2 regions of the Enterococcus sp. DJ147D b genome follow, and region 1 is predicted to be linked to the other one. Evidence: riboswitches for the same ligand, from Rfam matches in the RefSeq annotation. Region 1 holds a riboswitch; the other holds the start of a gene.
What was found. A riboswitch is a leader RNA that binds a small molecule or an ion and turns the genes downstream of it on or off. The one in region 1 is predicted to bind magnesium.
Positions count from the first base shown of each region.

Region 2: it holds a riboswitch for magnesium, as region 1 does, so the genes downstream of both, AC4BD1_RS05725 (FtsW/RodA/SpoVE family cell cycle protein) here and mgtA (magnesium-translocating P-type ATPase) in region 1, are expected to answer to the same signal.

Region 1 covers NZ_CM177104.1:438,465-448,778, forward strand. The annotation lists gene AC4BD1_RS02160 (glycoside hydrolase family 1 protein) at 1-673, shown strand, start outside; gene AC4BD1_RS02165 (hypothetical protein) at 939-1,526, shown strand; gene AC4BD1_RS02170 (GNAT family N-acetyltransferase) at 1,589-1,996, shown strand; gene AC4BD1_RS02175 (sulfatase-like hydrolase/transferase) at 2,093-4,171, shown strand; gene AC4BD1_RS02180 (helix-turn-helix domain-containing protein) at 4,364-5,233, shown strand; gene ndk (nucleoside-diphosphate kinase) at 5,698-6,153, opposite strand; M-box (ykoK) riboswitch at 6,352-6,528, shown strand; gene mgtA (magnesium-translocating P-type ATPase) at 6,902-9,550, shown strand; gene AC4BD1_RS02195 (glycoside hydrolase family 73 protein) at 9,764-10,314, shown strand, end outside.
Region 2 covers NZ_CM177104.1:1,184,329-1,194,642, forward strand. The annotation lists gene AC4BD1_RS05690 (catalase) at 1-619, shown strand, start outside; gene AC4BD1_RS05695 (hypothetical protein) at 1,390-1,572, shown strand; gene AC4BD1_RS05700 (DUF3955 domain-containing protein) at 2,056-2,262, opposite strand; gene AC4BD1_RS05705 (CPBP family intramembrane glutamic endopeptidase) at 2,380-2,994, opposite strand; gene AC4BD1_RS05710 (TetR/AcrR family transcriptional regulator) at 3,461-4,012, opposite strand; gene AC4BD1_RS05715 (ABC transporter ATP-binding protein) at 4,172-4,873, shown strand; gene AC4BD1_RS05720 (ABC transporter permease) at 4,884-7,622, shown strand; M-box (ykoK) riboswitch at 7,951-8,118, shown strand; gene AC4BD1_RS05725 (FtsW/RodA/SpoVE family cell cycle protein) at 8,233-9,375, shown strand; gene AC4BD1_RS05730 (FtsW/RodA/SpoVE family cell cycle protein) at 9,353-10,314, shown strand, end outside.

The DNA.
Region 1 (10,314 bases):
ATTAGCCGATGCATTCTTTAATCGATCATTCCTTGATCCAGCTGTTAAAGGTGAGTTTCCACAAGAACTGATTGACGTATTAAAACAATTAGATTTGTTACCTGAAGTCAAAGAAGGTGACAAAGAAATTATCAAAGAAAATACAGTTGATATTTTAGGAATCAATTATTATCAACCACGTCGAATCAAAGCAAAAGAAACACCAATTGATGAAGCTCTCTCTCCGATGCCAGAAGATTTCTTTGATAACTATGAAATGCCTGGTAGAAAGATGAATCCTTATCGTGGATGGGAAATCTATGAAAAAGGAATCTATGATATCTTGATCAACGTTCGTGACAATTATGGAAATATTGACTGCTTCATTTCTGAAAATGGCATGGGTGTTGAAGATGAAGCAAGATTCATTCAAGAAGATGGTATGATTCATGATGACTATCGAATTGAATTTGTAACCGATCACTTGAAGTATGTGCACCAAGCAATTCAAGAAGGAGCCAATTGTTTAGGATATCATATGTGGACATGTATGGATAACTGGTCTTGGACGAATGCTTACAAAAATCGTTACGGGTTTATTTCCGTTGATTTAGCTAAGGATGGCGAGCGTACGATTAAAAAATCAGGTCATTGGTTCAAACAAGTTTCTGACCAAAATGGATTTGATGCGTAAGAGATATGAATAAAATTTGTTTACATTGTTAAAAATAAAATAAAAACAGTGTTTAAATCACATAAAGATTTAAACACTGTTTTTTTATTAGGGAAAGTGTTATTGATTACAATGAAATTTTACAGGCACGTTGCCTTGTTAATGATAGTTTGCTTATTAAAAAAATAACTTGTTATTTTTTGTTTTTTTTACAGCTTTTTTACCTTTAGGTTTCATTTTTTGTATATAATAGAACAGGTAAATTCAAATAGGAGTGGAAGAAGGTATGAGAAAGAAACGTCCCGTTCTTCTCTTTTGGTTAATTGGTTTTTTCCTTTTACTTACTTTATCTGTAACAATTTCTGGACGAATGACAACAGAAATCGTTCATACAAAAACGGAAAAAATCGTTGCAAGTAAAGAATCAGTAGATAAATTTAGAAAAGAATTCTCAACGTATTGGTGGGAAGACTATAAATTTGAAGCCGACTATGATCAAGGCGAGTTAATGATTTATTTACCAAAAGGAAAAGAAGAAAACCAGTTTACAAATATCGATGATGTTTTAAGTGCAATCTCTTTGAGACAATATCAGTTTAAAGATGAGCGACTCACAGTGTTACTATTGTCAAATTCGGGAGATCAACTAGCCCGATTAAAAAATGGAAAAGTGATAGAAGAATATTCTGACAAGGTAGATAAAACAGTAGTAGCCAGTCGTTTAGCAGAATGGAAAAAAACAAACACGCCAACGAAAACCAGTGATTCAAGTCATCAAAAAACAAAGACAACTGACTCAACAAATACACTAGTATCAACAAATTCATCTGAAAGCGCAGCTACAAGTAATCATCTTTCTGGAACAAGTCAGTAATCAAAAATAGCGAAAAAAGTTGTGACAGCTGTCGCAACTTTTTTTTAGAAAAGAGGGATAAAATGATTTCGTATCTGAAAACTAAAGAGTTAACACAACAACAATTATTTGAGTTATATGAAGACGTTGGCTGGACAGCTTATACGAAAGATATTGAGCAATTGCAGCAAGCAGTTCAACAATCCTTATCTGTTATTACTGCGTGGAAAAAGAACGAACTAGTTGGTTTGATTCGAGTCATTGGCGATGGGTTAACGATTATTTATATCCAAGACCTTCTAGTCAAAAAAGAAGTTCAAAACCAAGGAATCGGTTTTGAATTGATGCAGCAAATATTATTAGAATATCAAACAGTTCGCCAAATAGTCTTGTTGACAGAAGAGGCGCCAGCTATACGTCATTTTTATGAAAAATGTGGGTTTACTTCGGCAGATAAAGGCGATACAGTCGCTTTTATCAATCTATCTTAAACTATAAAAATTTATTAAAAAAAATCATCTTTTAGCTTATTCTCATTTTTGAAGTTCAAAATGTACGAAAAAAGTGAATAGAGAGAAGTGATGGTCGTGACTCCAATCAAAAAGTGGTGTCAAAATCGTTTGTTTATTGTTATTTTAGCAGGTGTATTTTTTTGGTTAAAAACTCTTTTAGCCTACTATGTTGATTTTTCTTTAGGTGTTGAAGGAATTGTCCAAACATTTATTCTATGGATTAATCCAGTTGCAACAACGTTGTTATTATTTGGGCTATCTTTGTATGTGAAGAAAGCGAAAACAGCACTATTTTTGCTATTTTTTGTAGATGTATTGAATACAACTTTATTATATTGCAATATTATTTTTTATCGAGAATTTACTGACTTCATCACAGTTAAATCAGTTCTAGGTTTTTCAAAAGTATCACAAGGACTGTCAGGAAGTTCCTTTTCTTTAATGAAACCTCACGACATTTTGTATTGGTTGGACATTCTGATCTTTCTTGGCTTGCTAATTTGGATAATTGTCAAAAATGTCCCCGTTAAAAGCCAGCCAGTGAGGAAACCAATGGCAATTGCAATAAGCTGTCTTGCTGCGTTTATTTTTTCTGGAAACTTAGCATTGAGTGAAGCGAATCGTCCGCAATTATTACAGAGAACCTTCGATCGCTCTTACATTGTTAAGTATTTAGGTATTGACGCGTACACGATTTACGATGGAATCAAAACCGGAATGACAAGCAGTGTTCGTGCGCATGCAAGTAGTAACGGAATCACTGAGGTCTTAGATTACACGAAAGACCATTATGCGGAACCTGATACAAGTATGTTTGGAATAGCAAAAGGAAAAAATATTATTGTGCTCCATTTGGAAAGCTTTCAACAATTTTTGATCAACATGAAGGTTGATGGAGAAGAAGTGACACCCTTTCTTAATAGTATTTTTGATAATCAAGCAACCATTAGTTTTGATAATTTCTTCCATGAAGTGGGACAAGGAAAAACAAGTGATGCGGAAAATATGCTAGAAACTGGTACATTTGGTCTGCCTCAAGGATCATTGTTTACTGAACTAGGTTCTGATAATGTTTTTCAAGCAGCGCCAGCTATTCTAAAGCAAAGCCAAGGCTACACAAGCGCTGTGTTCCACGGAAATGTTGCTAGTTTTTGGAATCGAGATCATGTGTACAAAAATTTAGGTTATGACAATTTCTTTGACCGTTCTTACTTCGAAGATACAGATGAAACTTTGGGCTATGGTATTTTAGATAAAAATCTATTCAGCGAGTCGGTCGGCTATCTTGAACATTTGCAACAGCCATTTTATACAAAATTCTTATCTGTAACAAACCACACGCCGTATTATACTGATGATAAGAACTTTGATTTTCCAGGATTAAATACTGGTAACAGTACAGTAGATAATTACGTACGCACAGCTCATTATCTTGATCAATCATTGGAACAATTTTTCACTTATTTGAAAGCTTCGGGTATTTATCAAAATTCAATGTTTGTTATTTATGGTGATCATTTTGGAATTTCAAATTCTGATAACAAAGATCTAGCGGCAGCACTGGGCAAAGATGCGAATACTTGGAATGAATTTGATGATGCTCAAATGCAACGTGTTCCACTGATGATTCATATTCCAGGGTATACAAACGGAAAAGTTAGTCACACATATGGTGGAGAGATTGATGTTTTACCAACATTACTTCATTTAGTTGGTGTAGACGATAAAAATTACGTTCATTTTGGGACAGATTTATTGTCTGCTAAACATGATCAGGTCGTTGCGTTTAGAAATGGTAATTTTGTTACTCCAAATTACACTGTTTTGGGGAATAAAACATATGATAATAAATCAGGAGAGATTCTAGATACTGAGGCTCTGGGCATTCAAAAAGAAATCACGAAAGATCAAGAGAAAGTGAAAAAAGCGTTAAGTTTATCGGATAAATTGAATCAAGAAAACTTATTACGTTTTTATGTACCAAATGGATTTACGACGGTGGATCCACAAAAAATCGATTATCAAAAAGAAGCAGAAAAAAACGAAACAATTGAACAGCGAAAAGGAAAAGAATCAACTAGTGTCTATTCCAAAAATGGAAATAAAACGACTAAAAATCTATATCCTAAAATTACAGACTCTACTGTGAATTAAATGGCCAATTTGAACTTCTGAAAAACAAATTTTTGTTTTTCAGAAGTTTTTTTTATGTTTTAATATTTTTCTCCTTTTTTACGTATGTAAATAGTGAACCCAGTACTTTTTTTATTACACGTATCAGAAAAATTGATAAATTTGGTAGCCATTTTTTACCGACAGTACATTAATTTAAGGAGGAACACAGCAATGCATGACGGGAGATTGATTAGAAGCCTACGAATCAGTAAAAAATTAACTCAAGCCGAATTGGCAGAGGGGATTTGTTCGAAAACATCATTAGTAGGACTGGAAAAAGGAACGGTAAGGAAAATTGCATTTACGACTTTACAAGCAATCTTAGCTCGCTTAAATGTGTCTTTAGCAGAGTACGAAGTTTTGCGCCATCGATTAGAAGAGCCAAAGAAAAGTAGAAGAGCGAGACGTTTATTAAGCAAGGTGCAAGAAGAAAATTTCGATCCATATAAGGAAGTGGGAAACAATCGAAAACGATTCAAGCAAACGGGAGATTTGTATTACTTAGTGTTGAATATTCACATGTTTTTAAAAACTGATAGCCAATTGCAAAAAGAATTACAATTTGAATTTTTACGTTACGAATGTAAAAAAATTGAAGACTATTTTATGCGAATACAAGAATACAGTCAGTTTGAGATGACAATTCTAGCTGAGCTACCTTTTTTATTTAGTGAGTCCTTCATCGAAAATAACTACGTGAAAATCAAAAAAAAATTGCGGAATTTTTCTTTAACAAATAATCCTGATCAGTATATGGATTTATTTTTATTAAACTTAACTAATCATTATATTAAGAAAAAACGATTTAAAAAAGCGCGGAATGTCAATGATGATTTATCAAGGAGTCTTGCGGCAAAAGCAAAAAATTTAATTATTTATGAAACATTAATGATGAATTATCAAAAACAGATGATCCTTGTTGGATTGGGCGAGTTAATTGATGAGGACGAGTGCGACCAACTGTTTTCTGTTTTGGAATATAGTTTGGGCAAACAGCAGCGTAAGCAGTTGGAAGAACAGTTTCGCGTACTTTTACCCTGAGAAAAAGGCCGTGTAAGAAATGTCTCGTTCAATAAATAAAAATATAATTTCAGAAATTACTTCTCAGATTCTTGAATAATTTAGATGAGTTTGGAAGGGCTTTTTTTGAAGCACAGTGGATAAAGGTTGTGGCGCAAAGCGCCTAGCTTAAAGTAATAAGGATGTTTTTCTAAAAATAGTTTTTCATGTTTTTATGAAAAGAGGATTTATTGCTAAAGAAGTTGCTTTGGGAATACCGTAGATAAGGTTGAGGCTCTAAGAGCTATCTTTTGAAGTAAGGTAAATGATCAGTAGAAAGAATATTTGGATAACCAGAAAAGGATGGTAATGATTCAAAAAAGATACTTAATAGATTATTTTGACAGATTTTCTTTGAAAAAAGTGGGTTGTTGAATTGCGATGTTCGGGAACTAGTTGGGACAAAAAAGCTAGGAGTGGAATATCCTAGCTTTTGGTAGTGTGTTTTAAGATGGAGAACTGCTACTTTCTAGCAAATCCTTCTGTTCGTATTGATAAGGTGTTGATGGGAAAAATCGAGCAATCTCATTTTTTGAAGCATCACGAGAGTCTGAAGCATGAATGATGTTTGCTGTTCCAGGAAGTGCAAAATCTCCACGAATCGTGCCGGGCATTGCATCTACAGCCTTCGTAGCGCCAACCATTTTTCGGACAATATCAATAACGTCATCACCCTCTAGTACAAGATAAACGACAGGACCAGAGATCATGTAGTCAATCAATTCTTGGAAAAAACTACGACCAGCTAAGTGTTGATAGTGTTCTTTTGCAAGCTCAGGAGTCATTGTTGCTAGTTTCATGTCAACGATTGTTAACCCTTTTTCTTCGAATCGTTGAATAATACGACCAATTAGATGTCGGCGGACACCATCTGGCTTGATAATCACAAGCGTGTGTTCCATAAGATCACTCCTTTTATCCATTACTATAGTTTCATTATAGTAATGAAAAGCTTTTATGACAAATGAAATTCAAAAAAACATAGTTTTTTGTTAAATGATCCAGGAAAATAAATGTGCTTCATTTGTGAAAAAGCAAAAAATTTGAAAATAAATTTGACATTTCTGTCAATCGTTGTTACAGTAACCACTGGAAAACTAAATAAGATTTGTTAGGTGAGGCTCCTATACAAACACAGGCTACTGCCCAAAAATGTCGAGAGACGCCAATGGGTAGAACAGGAATTGTCGATCTAAGGCTTTTCATAAGGTAGCTAAAGGCAAAGGTATTTGCTTTTTACGTTGTATAGTGTCAAAACTCAACGATGAGATCGAAATAGCTTCTTTTTGCTGTGCTTATTTCAACCTTTCGCTGAGTTTTTGGCGAAAGGTTTTTTGTTGTCAACCTAACAGCTTAAATGTTAGTAATCCAAAAATTAAGGGAGCTGATTTTTGTTGGGACATTGATGTGGCAAGTACGAGCAGATTTTTGTAAAGAAAAAGAACAGATTTATGAAAGCGTAAGGGAGATGAGAACAAATGGATGACAGTTTACCGAAACCAAAGGGACAAGAGAAAAGTAACAGTTTGCTGAAACTATTATCTATCTGTTTTCAGCTCACTTATGTAAAAATGCTTCTCTCTTGACCCGAAAAATAGGAAAAACAGTACAGTAAATGTCTGTTTTTCTGATACAAGGGAGAGATTGACAATGGAAAAAAAGAAAGATACGCAAAAATTATATGCAAGTTTTGCACAAAAAAGCGAACGTGCATTATTCGACTTATTCCATAGCAGCGAAAAAGGAATGGGTACAGAACAAATTGAACAATCAAAAGAACTCTACGGAGATAATACGATTTCATATGGAAAGAAAACACCTTTTTTAATTGAAGTATTGAAAGCTTATATTACACCATTTACTTTAGTACTAATTGCTTTAGGGATTATTTCGTTTATTACAGAATATTTATTACCAGCTCCAGGTGAGAAGGATTTATTCGGCGTAATTATTATTTTTAGTATGGTAATTGTGAGTGGGACAATGACCTTGATTCAGTCAGTTCGTTCAAATCAAGCAGCTGAGAAATTAAAATCATTAGTAAAAGTGACAGCCGCTGTCAAGCGACAAGGTAAATACCAAGAGATTCCAATGGAAGAAATCGTTTGTGGTGACTTGGTACGATTATCTGCGGGTGATATGATTCCTGCAGACATGCGATTACTCTCTGCAAAAGATTTATTTATTTCTCAAGCAGCTTTGACAGGCGAAAGTTATCCTGTCGAAAAAAATGCGTTAGTTGCAACGGACGGGAGTAAAAATGAAACAAGTTATGAAAATCTAGCGTTTATGGGAAGTAATGTAATTAGTGGAAGTGCCACAGGAATTATCGTAGCCGTGGGAAACCAAACGTTGTTTGGTCATGTAGCACAAACGTTATCTGAAAAACCAATCAAATCAAATTTTGAATTGGGTATCCACAAAACATCAATGCTATTGATTAAGTTTATGGCATTGATGGCCCCAACTGTGATTGTCATCAATGGATTGACTAAAGGAGATTGGCTAGAAGCGTTCTTATTTGGACTATCTGTTGCAGTTGGTTTAACACCAGAGATGTTGCCAATGATCGTGACAACCAATTTGGTTAAGGGCGCTAGCGTGATGGCAAAAAAAGGAACAGTTATCAAAAATTTGAGTGCAATTCAAAACTTTGGCGCGATCGATATTTTATGTACAGATAAAACAGGAACATTAACTCAAGATAAAATTATCTTAGAATATCACATGAATTGTGAAGGTGCTGAAGACGACCGAGTGTTGCGTCATGCATATTTAAATAGTTATTATCAAACGGGTTTGAAAAATTTGCTTGATGTCGCAATTATTGATGAAGCTGAAGAAACACTTGATACAACCAATACTCGTTACAGAAAAATAGATGAAATCCCATTCGATTTTGAACGTCGTCGAATGAGTGTTGTTGTAGAAGATATAACAGGCAAGACACAGATGATTACCAAAGGCGCGATTGAAGAAATGTTGAGTATTTCTAAATTTATCGATTTAGAAGGAGACGTTACACCTTTAACGAAGGAAAGAAAACAGGAAGTTTTGGAAAAGGTAACAGCTCTTAATGAAGATGGATTACGCGTAATTGGTGTGGCACAAAAAACAAATCCAAGTGTAGTTGGAGAATTCTCGGTTAAAGATGAATCAGATATGGTGTTGATTGGTTACTTAGCATTCCTTGACCCACCAAAAGAAACAACGAAACAAGCACTACAAGCATTGAAGGATCACGGAGTAGCTGTTAAAGTGTTAACTGGAGATAACGAACTAGTAACACGCTCTGTTTGTCGCCAAGTTGGTTTAGAAATCGATGAGCTAATTACCGGTGAAAAAATTGCTTCTATGGATGATCACCAACTTTCACAAGTCGTTGATGAAAATGATGTTTTTGTAAAACTAAACCCACAACAAAAAGCACGCTTAACTACAGCGCTTAGAAATAATGGACACACAGTTGGGTTCTTGGGAGATGGCATCAATGACGCCCCTGCGATGAAAGTAGCAGATATTGGTATTTCAGTTGATACAGCTGTTGATATTGCAAAAGAATCAGCAGATGTCATCTTATTAGAAAAAGACTTGATGATTTTAGAACGTGGACTTTTAGCTGGTCGCGAAACATTTGGTAATATTATGAAGTATATCAAAGCGACGGCTAGCTCAAATTTTGGAAATATGTTTTCTGTTTTGATTGCTAGCACCTTTTTGCCATTCTTACCAATGTTACCTTTACAAATTTTATTCTTGAATTTAATCTATGATGTTTCTTGTATTTCATTACCATGGGATAAAATGGATCCTGAATATTTAGTAAAACCTAAAAAATGGGAAGCTTCAAGTATTGGCAAGTTCATGGTGTATTTTGGTCCAACAAGTTCTGTCTTTGATATCACAACGTATTTATTGATGTATTTTGTTATTTGTCCAGCAGTTGTTGGAGGAGATTTCCATACATTGAATGGCGCACAACAAGTAGTATTCATCGCCTTGTTCCATGCAGGTTGGTTTGTGGAGTCACTTTGGTCACAAACTTTAGTATTACATGCGTTACGTACACCAAAATTACCGTTTATCCAAAGCAACGCAACTTTTGCTATGACAGCAATCACTACGTTAGGAATTGTCGTGGGTTCAGTTTTGCCATTCACAAGTTTTGGCGCAGAATTAGGTTTGATGCCATTACCAGGTAGTTATTGGATTTGGTTAATCGTAACTGTCTTAGCTTACTTAACACTGGTTACGGTAGTTAAGAAATATTATATCCATAAATTTGGCGAATTGTTGTAATTCAAAAATTAAGAAAAGCACAAGCATGTGGAACAGTTTTTCTCAAGAAAAATTTCTACAACTGCTTGTGTTTTTTTAATTTCAATCAAGTTACAAAACGTTACTGGAATGTATCATTTTTAAAATTCCCTTAAGACGAGTATATTTTTTTGTTAAAATAAAAGTTAGTTGATACATACATCAAATAAAAATACGCGGGAAAAAGGAGAAAAAATGAAAAAAACAAATTTTTTACTTAGTGTAATAGTACTAGGCGGAATCGTTTCAACTGCTACTCCTGTGAGTTTTGCAGATGAAACTGGAGTGAGCGATGAAACAGTCGTTCAATCAACAATTAACACATATGAGGATGCGATTGCTACAACTGAGACACAAAACAGCACAGCCACAACTCAAACAAGTCCTATCACAGGTACCACTGAATCAACTACTGTGGAATCAAGTGAAGTAGTTGATTCCACAGTGGAAGAAACAACACCCGAATCAGAAGAACCATCTACTGAAACACCAGAAGCTACGGAAACGGTGGAGAATCAGTTGGATAATGGAGAGGTACTTGTTCACACCACTCAAACAGATCTTTCGCAATTTGAAGTTTCTGTTGCTTCACGCTTTGCACGTTCATCATCAACTACACAACAGCAATTCATTGATAGCATAGCACCTTCTGCAAGAACGCTAGCAAGCCAAAATGATTTGTATGCTTCTGTTATGATTGCTCAAGCGATTGTGGAAAGTGGTTGGGGAAAGAGTCAATTAGCTTC
Region 2 (10,314 bases), 750 kb from region 1:
TGTTACTCAAGTTGTTTCACAAAAAGATTTTCCATTGATTGAAATAGGTAAATTTACATTAAATAAAAATCCTGAAAACTATTTTGAAGATATGGAGCAACTAGCGTTTTCACCTGCTAATTTAGTTCCCGGCGTAGAAGCATCTTTAGATAAATTACTACAAGGACGTCTATTTGCATATAAGGATGCAGCACGGTATAGAATAGGTGCAAACTATGAGCAACTACCAGTTAACAGACCAATTGTCCCAGTTCACAGTTATGAAAGAGATGGTGCAATGGTTCAAGGTCAGGATGATCAAGTGAACTATGAACCAAATGGCGAGAACGGACCTAAAGAAGTGCCATCAGCGAAGATTCAAGGAGATAAGGTAACAGGGATTAGTGGAAACTACTCTTATCCTAAACCCGACTACTATAGTGCAGCAGGTAAATTATATCGCTTATTACCTGATGAAGAAAAAGATAGATTGATTGAGACAATTGGTTTGAATTTGGGACAAGTTTCTAAAGAAAGCATAAAAATTATGCAAACAAAGCATTTCTATCAAGCAGACCCAGAGTATGGTACCCGAGTTGCGGAAGTACTAAACATACCAATAGATAAAATTGTGAACTAAAAAATATAAAGAAATAGTTTCAATAAAAAATATTATATGATGTAAGATCATCATTAAGTATTTATTGAAACTATTTTTTTAATGCATTTATTTTTTGAGATCCCAGAAGTAAATGAAATTGCATAGGATAAAAGAATGGAATGACCTGTTCTATTCAAATCAGTTGTATTATTAGTAATAAGGTAAGTATTGCTTAATATATTACATATAACCTGAATTCTCATTAGTAGGTATTTTTAGAAGAGTCTATGGGTATTTCAACACCAATTTTTTTTGAAAATCATTTGATGATAAATGCTAAAGATAAGACAGAAGAATTGATAAACTTGAATAGTAACTAGAAGAACTTCTTAGGAAAGAACTATCCGGTTATTCTTTTCCGATAGTTAAGAAAACTAATCATAAGAATTTAGTCTATGTTTTAGTTTTACTTTTATATAGGAAACTTCCAATTAGTCCTATTAAAGTAAATATTGATTATACTAAAAATTATATATCTAATAGGTTAATACGAAAGACACTCACCAATTTCTTTGGAAGTTCCATTACATTCATAGATAATCGTGAACAATCAGATATTATAATTTCTGATTGTTTTGAAAGAGAACTTTGTGCGAAAGAAAAGTATTTTTATTTTGAAAATATGTATGACTGGGAAACTTGAAATGACTTAACAAAAAAATACAAAGGATTATGTACAATAGATCATTTCAATCTCTTTTAACAATTAAAGAGAAGGGATTCATAATTTTTTTTATGAAGTAAAAAATATGATTGGTGTAAGAGTAGCAGGAGAAAATGAATTAGATTTTGCAGAAGGAGTCGGGGCACTTATTGAAGAAATAGTCGCAATAGATGCAGAATTGTCAACCCCGTCATTTTATTTTGTAACACAAATAGAAGATAAAACATATACAGATATTTTAATAGGATTACAAGAAAAGAATGATTAAAGGGATTGTTAAATAAAATGTGTAAGTCGGGATTTTTTTCACGCTCAGTATTTTTATTTATACAAGGAGATATCATCGTTTTAACAGAATTAGCTCGTTTAGGAAGTAACAATAAAGGAGTGACTTAAACCTTAGTACAATTTTTATGAAGAGGTGGAATAATTAATCGATATATAAGTAAGTCTAGTATGGACATGAATTTATCAAGAGAGAGGAGCTCCTTCTAGTCGACTCTATTCAGAAAGTGGATATAAAGATGGTGATAATTGCTCAAAACTTGTAAGTTTCCAGTTTATAATAAAAAATAGTTAGTATAGTCATTTTTTAGGTATATAGATGTCTGGTCTATATACCTTTTATTTGTAAAATTTTTTGTTCTTTATTGGAAAGTACTCACTTCCAGATTGAACAATAAAGTTTGTTGAATCAACTTTACTGTTCAAAAAAAGAACGACCACATGATCGTTCTTTTACCTAAAACTATTAGCTACGAACTATTTTTCTTTTAAAGAAAACATAGAGTGCTGTGATAAATGAAACAGCAAATGACAAATAGCCAAGTGGAATACAGAAGAATGCAGGTTCAATCAACCAACCATTTGCATCAAGCTGTGAGCCAACAATTGCAGATGTCATAAACAATAGAACAGATACAATAAGAAATAAAATCGAAATGCTATACTTTTTCATAAATATCTCCTCCTTATTTTTGTATTATAGGTGATAAATATTAAGAATAAATAGAAGTGACAAATATGTTAGAATCAATTGATTAGCAAGAATAAAGCTAAGACCTTAGATTGTTTATTAAAAAAAGAAGGGCAGAAATCCTATACAATCGTATATAAAATGGCAAATCCAACTAACCCAAATACTGTTTGATTTTTTCCATATATAGTTTAAAGCGATTCGAGCGGGCATCAAAGTTATCAATAGCTGTAAAGGATGGAATCCATAGGCCGGGATATGCCACATAGCAAAAAGAAAACTACAAATAATTGTTGACCATAAGAATGAGATGTCTTTTTTTTGAAGAGAAATTAGGATATTTGTACTTAATAATTCTTCTCCCATAAGCATGAAAGGTACTTGAAAAAAAATCATCACGAATGAAATCGTTTCTCCAATGGAGTTTGTTGTTGCTTTACCAAAAAAGTAAGAATAAACCAATGAAAATAAAGTCCCTGAAACAAATATCAGAGGGATCCCCCAAAGCAGAGCTTTAAAGCTAAAATGTTTAAACTGTGATAAAAAATCATTTTTTAACAAGTAATAGCCTGCTAATCCAGCAAACAATAAATTCCAAAAGGTTCCCAGTACAGATAAAACAGTGTTGTTAAGTCCTGAATAGGGTAGAAATGAATAAGACAGACCAATAATTATCGTGGTAAAGAAAAGAAAAGTAGAAGATTTTTTTTTCATAAGCATCACACCTTTTTAAATTATTAAGAATAAAGTAAGTATATAGATAAACAACAAAAAATCAATATAAATGTTTTTGCTAAGAATTGAATTGGATTAGTTGTTTAAACTTTTGGGAAAGCGCAAGAATGAGCCGTACATCGATTGCAAGTTATGATCAAAGTAAAAAACAAAAGATCACTTTATTCCATCAGATATTTAGGAGGATTAGTTAATCATAAATAAACCTTTAAATAAAATTTTTAAAAGAAAAAAAGGACCCGAGTGTCACTCGTGCCCTTTTTATGGTGATTCTTTATTTTTTAAATTAGTATCATGTTTCTTCACCTATGTGCGTTAATTGAATAGTCAAAAAAGATAGCTATTTTCATACACAAATGAATAGCGTGATCGATAAAACGATTTTAGCGACTAAAAAGATACTAAACAATTGGCAGTTAAGCATTGAACAGACTAAAAAAATTTTTTAGTCCTCTGATGGTAAGACTTGAGCTAACACTCGGCTCAACTCATCGGCACTGGTTCCATCATCATTGGTCAACCATTCATCCACTGTTCCTAGAACACCTCGGACAAAATAAGTGAAATAATATTCGAGCAATCGGGGATCGTCTTCGTGGTATCGAGCAGCAAAACTTTCAATGGCTACCTCGTGTACTTCTTGAAAAATAGTTTTGATTAGGTGACTATCTTGGTAATTGCGGGTCAAAATAGAAGAAAGAGGTTGTGCTTCTTTTAAAATAGCAATTAGGCGACTTAACCATGAGGCCAACTCTTCGTCACTGTCGATTCTGATTAAGGGAAGAATTCTTTCGATAAGTTGTGCTTCGATTTGGTGAAACAGATCCATGGTATCTGTATAGTAATTGTAGAAAGTACCACGATTGACATCGGCTAATTTACATATATCTGTAACAGTTATTTTTTGGAGCTCCTTTTCAGACAACAAATTTAAAAAAGCTTCATTGATTATTTTTTTTGTATAAATAGTTCGACGATTATTTTTGATTCCAGCCATGAGTAAGCTTCCTTTCATTTAATGAACAGATTAGTAAATTTTGTCTACTCAATGACAACTCCAAGTTCTTTGCTTATTGCCATGAGTGATTGAAATGATTATACTAACAACAGAGTATATAATCAACAGGGTGTTGAAAACATGGCGAGGTGAATAAACATGAGCTATATTGAAGTGAAGAATGAGTTTAAACGATATCAAATGGGGGACACAACCATTACAGCGAATAACGACATCAATTTCTCAGTTGAAGAAGGGGAGTTAGCTGTGATTTTAGGTCCTAGTGGTGCCGGTAAATCAACAGTATTGAATATCTTGGGTGGGATGGATACACCTGATGAGGGGCAGATTATCATTGATGGGGTGGATATTGCAAATTTCAATAATCGACAATTAACGGAGTTTCGACGAACGGATGTAGGTTTTGTTTTTCAATTTTATAATTTAGTTCCTAACTTGACTGCAAAAGAAAATGTGGAGTTAGCCACTGCTGTATCCCCAGATGCCTTAGGCGTAGAGGAAACCTTACGTCAAGTTGGTCTTGGCGAACGGATGAAGAACTTTCCAGCTCAACTTTCTGGTGGGGAACAACAACGAGTGGCAATTGCCCGTGCGTTAGCAAAAAATCCTAAAATTTTACTCTGTGATGAACCGACAGGAGCGCTTGATTACGAAACAGGAAAGCAAGTCTTGACGTTATTACAAAATGTAGCTAAAAAACAAGGACGGACAGTACTTTTAATTACTCACAATTCGGCAATCGCACCAATGGCAGATCGGATTATTCACATCAATGATGCCAAAGTACGTTCGGTAGAAATCAACAAGACCCCGTTGCCTGTGGCAGAGATTGAGTGGTGAGGGAACAAAAATGAAAAATCTCTATATTCGTAGTGTATTTCGCGATATTCGACAAAGTTTAGGACGATTTATCGCAATCATTTTAATTATCTTCATGGGGGTTTTATTGTTTGTAGGAATCAAATCCATCGGGCCAAATCTTGAAAAAACTGTCCAAGAATTTGTTACTAACCATAACGTTTCAGATATACAAATTCAAGGAACTGCTGGTCTGACAAATGAAGATTTGGCTATTGCTGAAAAAATAGCTGGTGCCAAGGGAGAATTAGGTTATAGTTTTCCTTATGTGGAAGAGCAACAAGATCGTAATTTACAAGTTTATTCTTATGCTGAGGATAAAAAGCAAAATAAATTGACACTATTACAAGGAAATTATCCAGAAAATAATCAACAGTTGTTGATAGATGAGAGCTTAAAAGAACAATACCCCATCAAAAGTAAAATCACCATCAAAGATAGCCAATTAAAAGATGAGAACTTTACAGTCACGGGTTATGTGTCTTCACCTATATATGTTGATAAAAAAGAACGTGGTGTGACGACCGTAGGGGATGGGACAATAGATGGATATGTTTACTTGCCTGAAACTGCCTTTGCCAGTGAAACCTATTCTATTTTGTATTTGCGTTTCTCTGATTTACAAGAGAAAGATATTATGTCTGATGTGTATAAAGATCAAATGATCGTTCACGAGGAAAAATTACAAAAACTTTTTGATGAGCGTAAAGAGCAACGAAAAACGGAGTTGCAAGCGATAGCTAATCAAGAAATCATCAAAGGAGAACAAGAATTACAAGAAAACCAACAAAAGCTGACTGATGGGCAGAATGAACTGAATACAGCGAAAGAACAATTGAATAGTCAACAACAACAGTTGGAACAACAAAAAGCGCAACTTGAAACGATTTACGGTCCAACTATCGCGAAAGAACAATTGGCGTCAGCACAAGGTGAGTTAGAAAAAGCTACCACAGGGCTTGCTGAAAAACAGACAGAGCTCATGGAAAACCAACAAACGTTATCAAAAGCGCAAGAGAAGATTGACCAATCAAAAAAAGATGTTGAGTCTATCAAAACGCCAAATTACCTTCTGACTCAACGAAGTTCAAATCCTGGTTTTACAGAGTTTACTAGTTTATCAGACCGGATCGATGCAATTGGGAATGTCTTTCCAGTTTTTTTCTTTTTGATTGGCATCTTGATTACATTTACTACCATTACACGTATGGTTGAAGAAGATCGAAAAGAGATTGGTACGTTGAAAGCATTGGGCTATCGAAACAGTGAAATCGCTCAAAAATATCTATTGTATGCTCTATTGACAGGAACTGTCGGAACTGTTTTAGGCGTTATCATCGGAACCAAAGGACTGCCACCTGTAGTTTTTACCATGCTGAAAAAAAATTATGTTTTTGAAAATTACCCGACGGATTTTTGGTTTTGGCCGATTTTAGTGGCAATACTTGCGGCACTTTTTGCAACTGTTGTATCTACTATTTATATCTTGGTTAAAGATTTACGGGAAAAACCCATGGCGCTTTTGATGCCTAAAGCACCAAAACCTGGAAAAAGAATTTTGTTAGAATACATTACACCTTTATGGAGCCGATTGAGTTTTAATCAAAAAGTGACGTACAGAAATCTTTTTCGCTATAAAGCTCGAGCAATTTTGACGATTCTTGGGATAGCAGGCTGTATGGGCTTAATGGTAGCTGGGTTCGGGTTACAAGATTCCATTGGTGGGGTGGTGGATGTTCAGTTTAAGCAATTGAATCACTTTCAAGGAATCGTTACGGTGAAAGATGAGGGAGATGCCCAAAAAGCGAATGAAGTGCTGAGGGCTCATGACCAAGTCAAAGGTAGTATGAATGTTTTTGCTGATCAAGTGAAATTCAAAAAAGATGGGGTCAGTGATTTAAGTGCATCGTTGTATGCTTTTAAGGATACGGATCGTGCTAAAGATTATTTCACTTTGAAAAAAACAGACAAAAAAACAACCGTAGAGATCCCCAATGGTGGAGCAGTTGTCACGGAAGGTGTAGCGAAAGCTTACAACGCGAAGGTCGGAAGTAATCTGACGATTCAAGATAATGAGGGTAAAAAAGTAAAAATAAAGATTAGTGGAATCGTTGAAAATTACTTAGGTAATACAATTTATATGGATCAAAACTACTATCAACAAGTCATGGATAAAGATTTCACTGAAAATACGATCATCTTCAAAAGTCATGAAATGTCTTCTCAAGATGAAACGAAATTAGCGAATCAATTACAAGCTACCAATCAAGTGACAACAACGACTTTTATGAGTACTCAAGCAAGTAAACAAGCTTTTGCTAGTGATAATTTACGTCCAGTCGTTTTGATTTTTATTGTTTTATCAGGCACGTTAGCCTTTGTTGTTTTATTTAATCTGACGAATATCAATGTATCAGAGCGGGAACGAGAATTAGCGACAATCAAAGTTTTAGGATTCTTTGACGGAGAGGTCACGATGTATATCATTCGGGAAAACGTCATTTTTACTTTGGTAGGGATCTTATTGGGCTGTGGTATTGGTAAGGTCTTGACATGGTTCATTATTACGATGGCTAGCGCCGACAATATGGCTTTTCCACTTTTGATTCCGAAAATGGGCTATTTAGTTTCAGGTGCTTTGACGATTATTTTTTCTGCTATCGTGATGTTCATCACGCACAAAAAGTTAAAAGAAATTGATATGATTAGTGCTTTGAAATCGAATGAGTAAAACAAAAAAGTTTTGTCTGTCACTGTTAAGTGCCTGACAAAACTTTTTTACGTTAGAGTTGAATGTACTGACCTAGTTCTTAAAAAGAGTACAAGATTAGCTAGTCTGATGGCGAGGTAAGAATAGACCTGTGTCTTTTTACATAAACAGATTTTTCAACAAACTGCTCTATCATTATTTACTCTCACTTCTGAATTTGGCTTATTTTTGGCCAAATATAAATTTTTTCTAAATGATTTCATAAGCAACTCTAAAGAAGATTCGGTTTTTTACGATTTATTTTGATATTCTTCGAGAAAAAAAGTAATATTTTTATGAAATTAAATATAAGTAAACTTGTTAGGTGAGGCTCCTAAACAAACACAGGCTATTGCGCAGAAACGTCGAAAGACGCCAATGTGTAAAATAGGAATTGTCGGATTAAGGCTTTTCATAAAATAGCTAAGAGTAATTCTTTACGTTGTTTAGTGCTAAAACTCAGACGATGAGATTAATTGTGTGGGACACCAGATTTGTTAGTTTTTTTGCTAACGTTTGGTGTCCTTTTTTTAAGGCTATTTACTGTTTCTCTCCCGTCTTAAACAGGTGCTTAAAAAGGGGAGAGAACATTGTGAGAAAAAGAAAATCGATCGACTGGCTATTATTATTACCATATTTAGGCGTAAGCGTAGTCGGTCTCTTACTTGTGTTCAGCGCAAGTTCGTACAGACTGACAGTTGAGGGTCAGAATGCATTATCGCTGTTTTATAAGCAAGCCATTTTTATAGGAATGAGTTGGTTTGTGATTGCTGGCATTTATCGGCTAAAAAAGAAAATTTTATTAAAAGGATTCCTTGCCAAAAGTCTGCTGGGTTTGGGAATCGTTAGTTTGATTTTGGTTTATGTCATTGGTGTAAATATCAACGGTGCACAACGATGGGTTTCGTTAGTTGGTATTCAATTTCAGCCTTCTGAAATAACAAACGTTGCATTGATTCTTTATCTAGCGTATTTTTTTCGGGTGGAACGAAGGAAGAAGGAAATGTGGGTACCTTATGCTCTTGTTTTATTTAGTGGGTTGCTGATTTTATTTCAACCGAAAGTGACAGGTGCAATCATTCTTTGGGGAATCGCACTAGTCATCATTACGACAGCACAGTTGCCTTATCAGTTTTCAATTGCCATTTTTTTCGCAACCATTGCAGGAGTTGCTGTGGTAGGAGGAACAATCCTTTTTCTAGGTAATCATGATCTTTTGCCAAATTTATTCATGCATACCTATGACCGTATTCAGTTAGTGAGAGATCCTTTTTTAGATCCTTATGGAAAAGGATTTCAGATGAGTCATTCCTATTATGCGTTATATAATGGTGGTTTTTTTGGCCGCGGGTTAGGAAATAGTATTACAAAAAAAGGATATTTACCAGTAGCAGAAACAGATTTTATTTATTCGATTTTAGTAGAAGAATTGGGAATTATCGTCGGACTAATCGTGTTAGCACTTCTTTTTTTAATCATTCTTCGATTATTTATGTTAGCTGCAAAAGAAACTAGTCAACAAATTAGCCTGATTTATTTTGGTGTCGGGACTTTGTTGCTCTTACAAACAAGTATTAATATTGCAAGTATCTTAGGAATGATTCCAATGACGGGAATTCCATTACCATTCATCAGTTATGGAGGAACAAGTTATTTGTTCTTATCGATTGCTTTAGGAATCTGTCTAAAATTCTCTTCGGAGGTAAGCGTAAATGGTCAAACGTTTGAGCAATGAGTTAAATTATTCTCTGTTTTTGCCAATTTTCCTTTTTTATTTGATGAGTATCGGAGTGCAAGCAAAAGCTGCTGATTTGGATGGGGTCGATGTTAGGCATATTGTCTTCAAACAAACGATTTTTTGTCTAGTTTCATTTATCTTGCTAGTTGCGACTAGTAGAATTCCTGCAGCAACTTTACTAAGATATGCACCAATTTTGTATGTGCTGTCACTGGGATTGATGGCTCTCTTATATTGGTTTTATGATCCATCAATGTATGTTTTAACAAACACAAAACGGTGGTTGCGAATCGGCTCATTTTCTTTCCAGCCTTCTGAGTTGATGAAACTAAGTTTTATTCTTTTTATGGTACGTCTGACAGTTCGTTTTGAAATGGAATGGCCTCAAAAAAAATTAGCAAGAGATTTGAAAAGTGACTTAGGTTATTTAAGAAAAATTGTCATGTACAGTTTACCTACCTTTTTGTTGATGTTTCTGCAGCGAGACTTTGGGACAAGTTTAGTTTTTATTGCGATTCTAGGTGCGCTGTTTATTATTGCTGGGGTACATTGGAAAATCTTGACGATCATCACAAGCATCGGTGCAATGTTAGGTGGTACATTGTTAGTTCTGGTGTTCAGCGAATGGGGAAACAAGTTGCTCTACTCTTTACATTTTAAGACCTATCAATTAGATCGTGTTCGCGCGTGGATCGATCCATTTCAATATCGTGACACGATTGCGTATCAGCAAGTTCAAAGTCTTTATGCAATTGGTAGCGGGGGATTATTTGGACGTGGGATTAGCGGGATCTCTGTGTATGTGCCAGTTCGAGAATCAGATATGATCTTTACCGTAGTTGGTGAGGGCTTTGGCTTTATGGGCGCAGCATTTGTTATTTTTCTATATTTTTATTTGTTTTATCAAATACTTTCTGCAGCGCTGAAGACAAATAA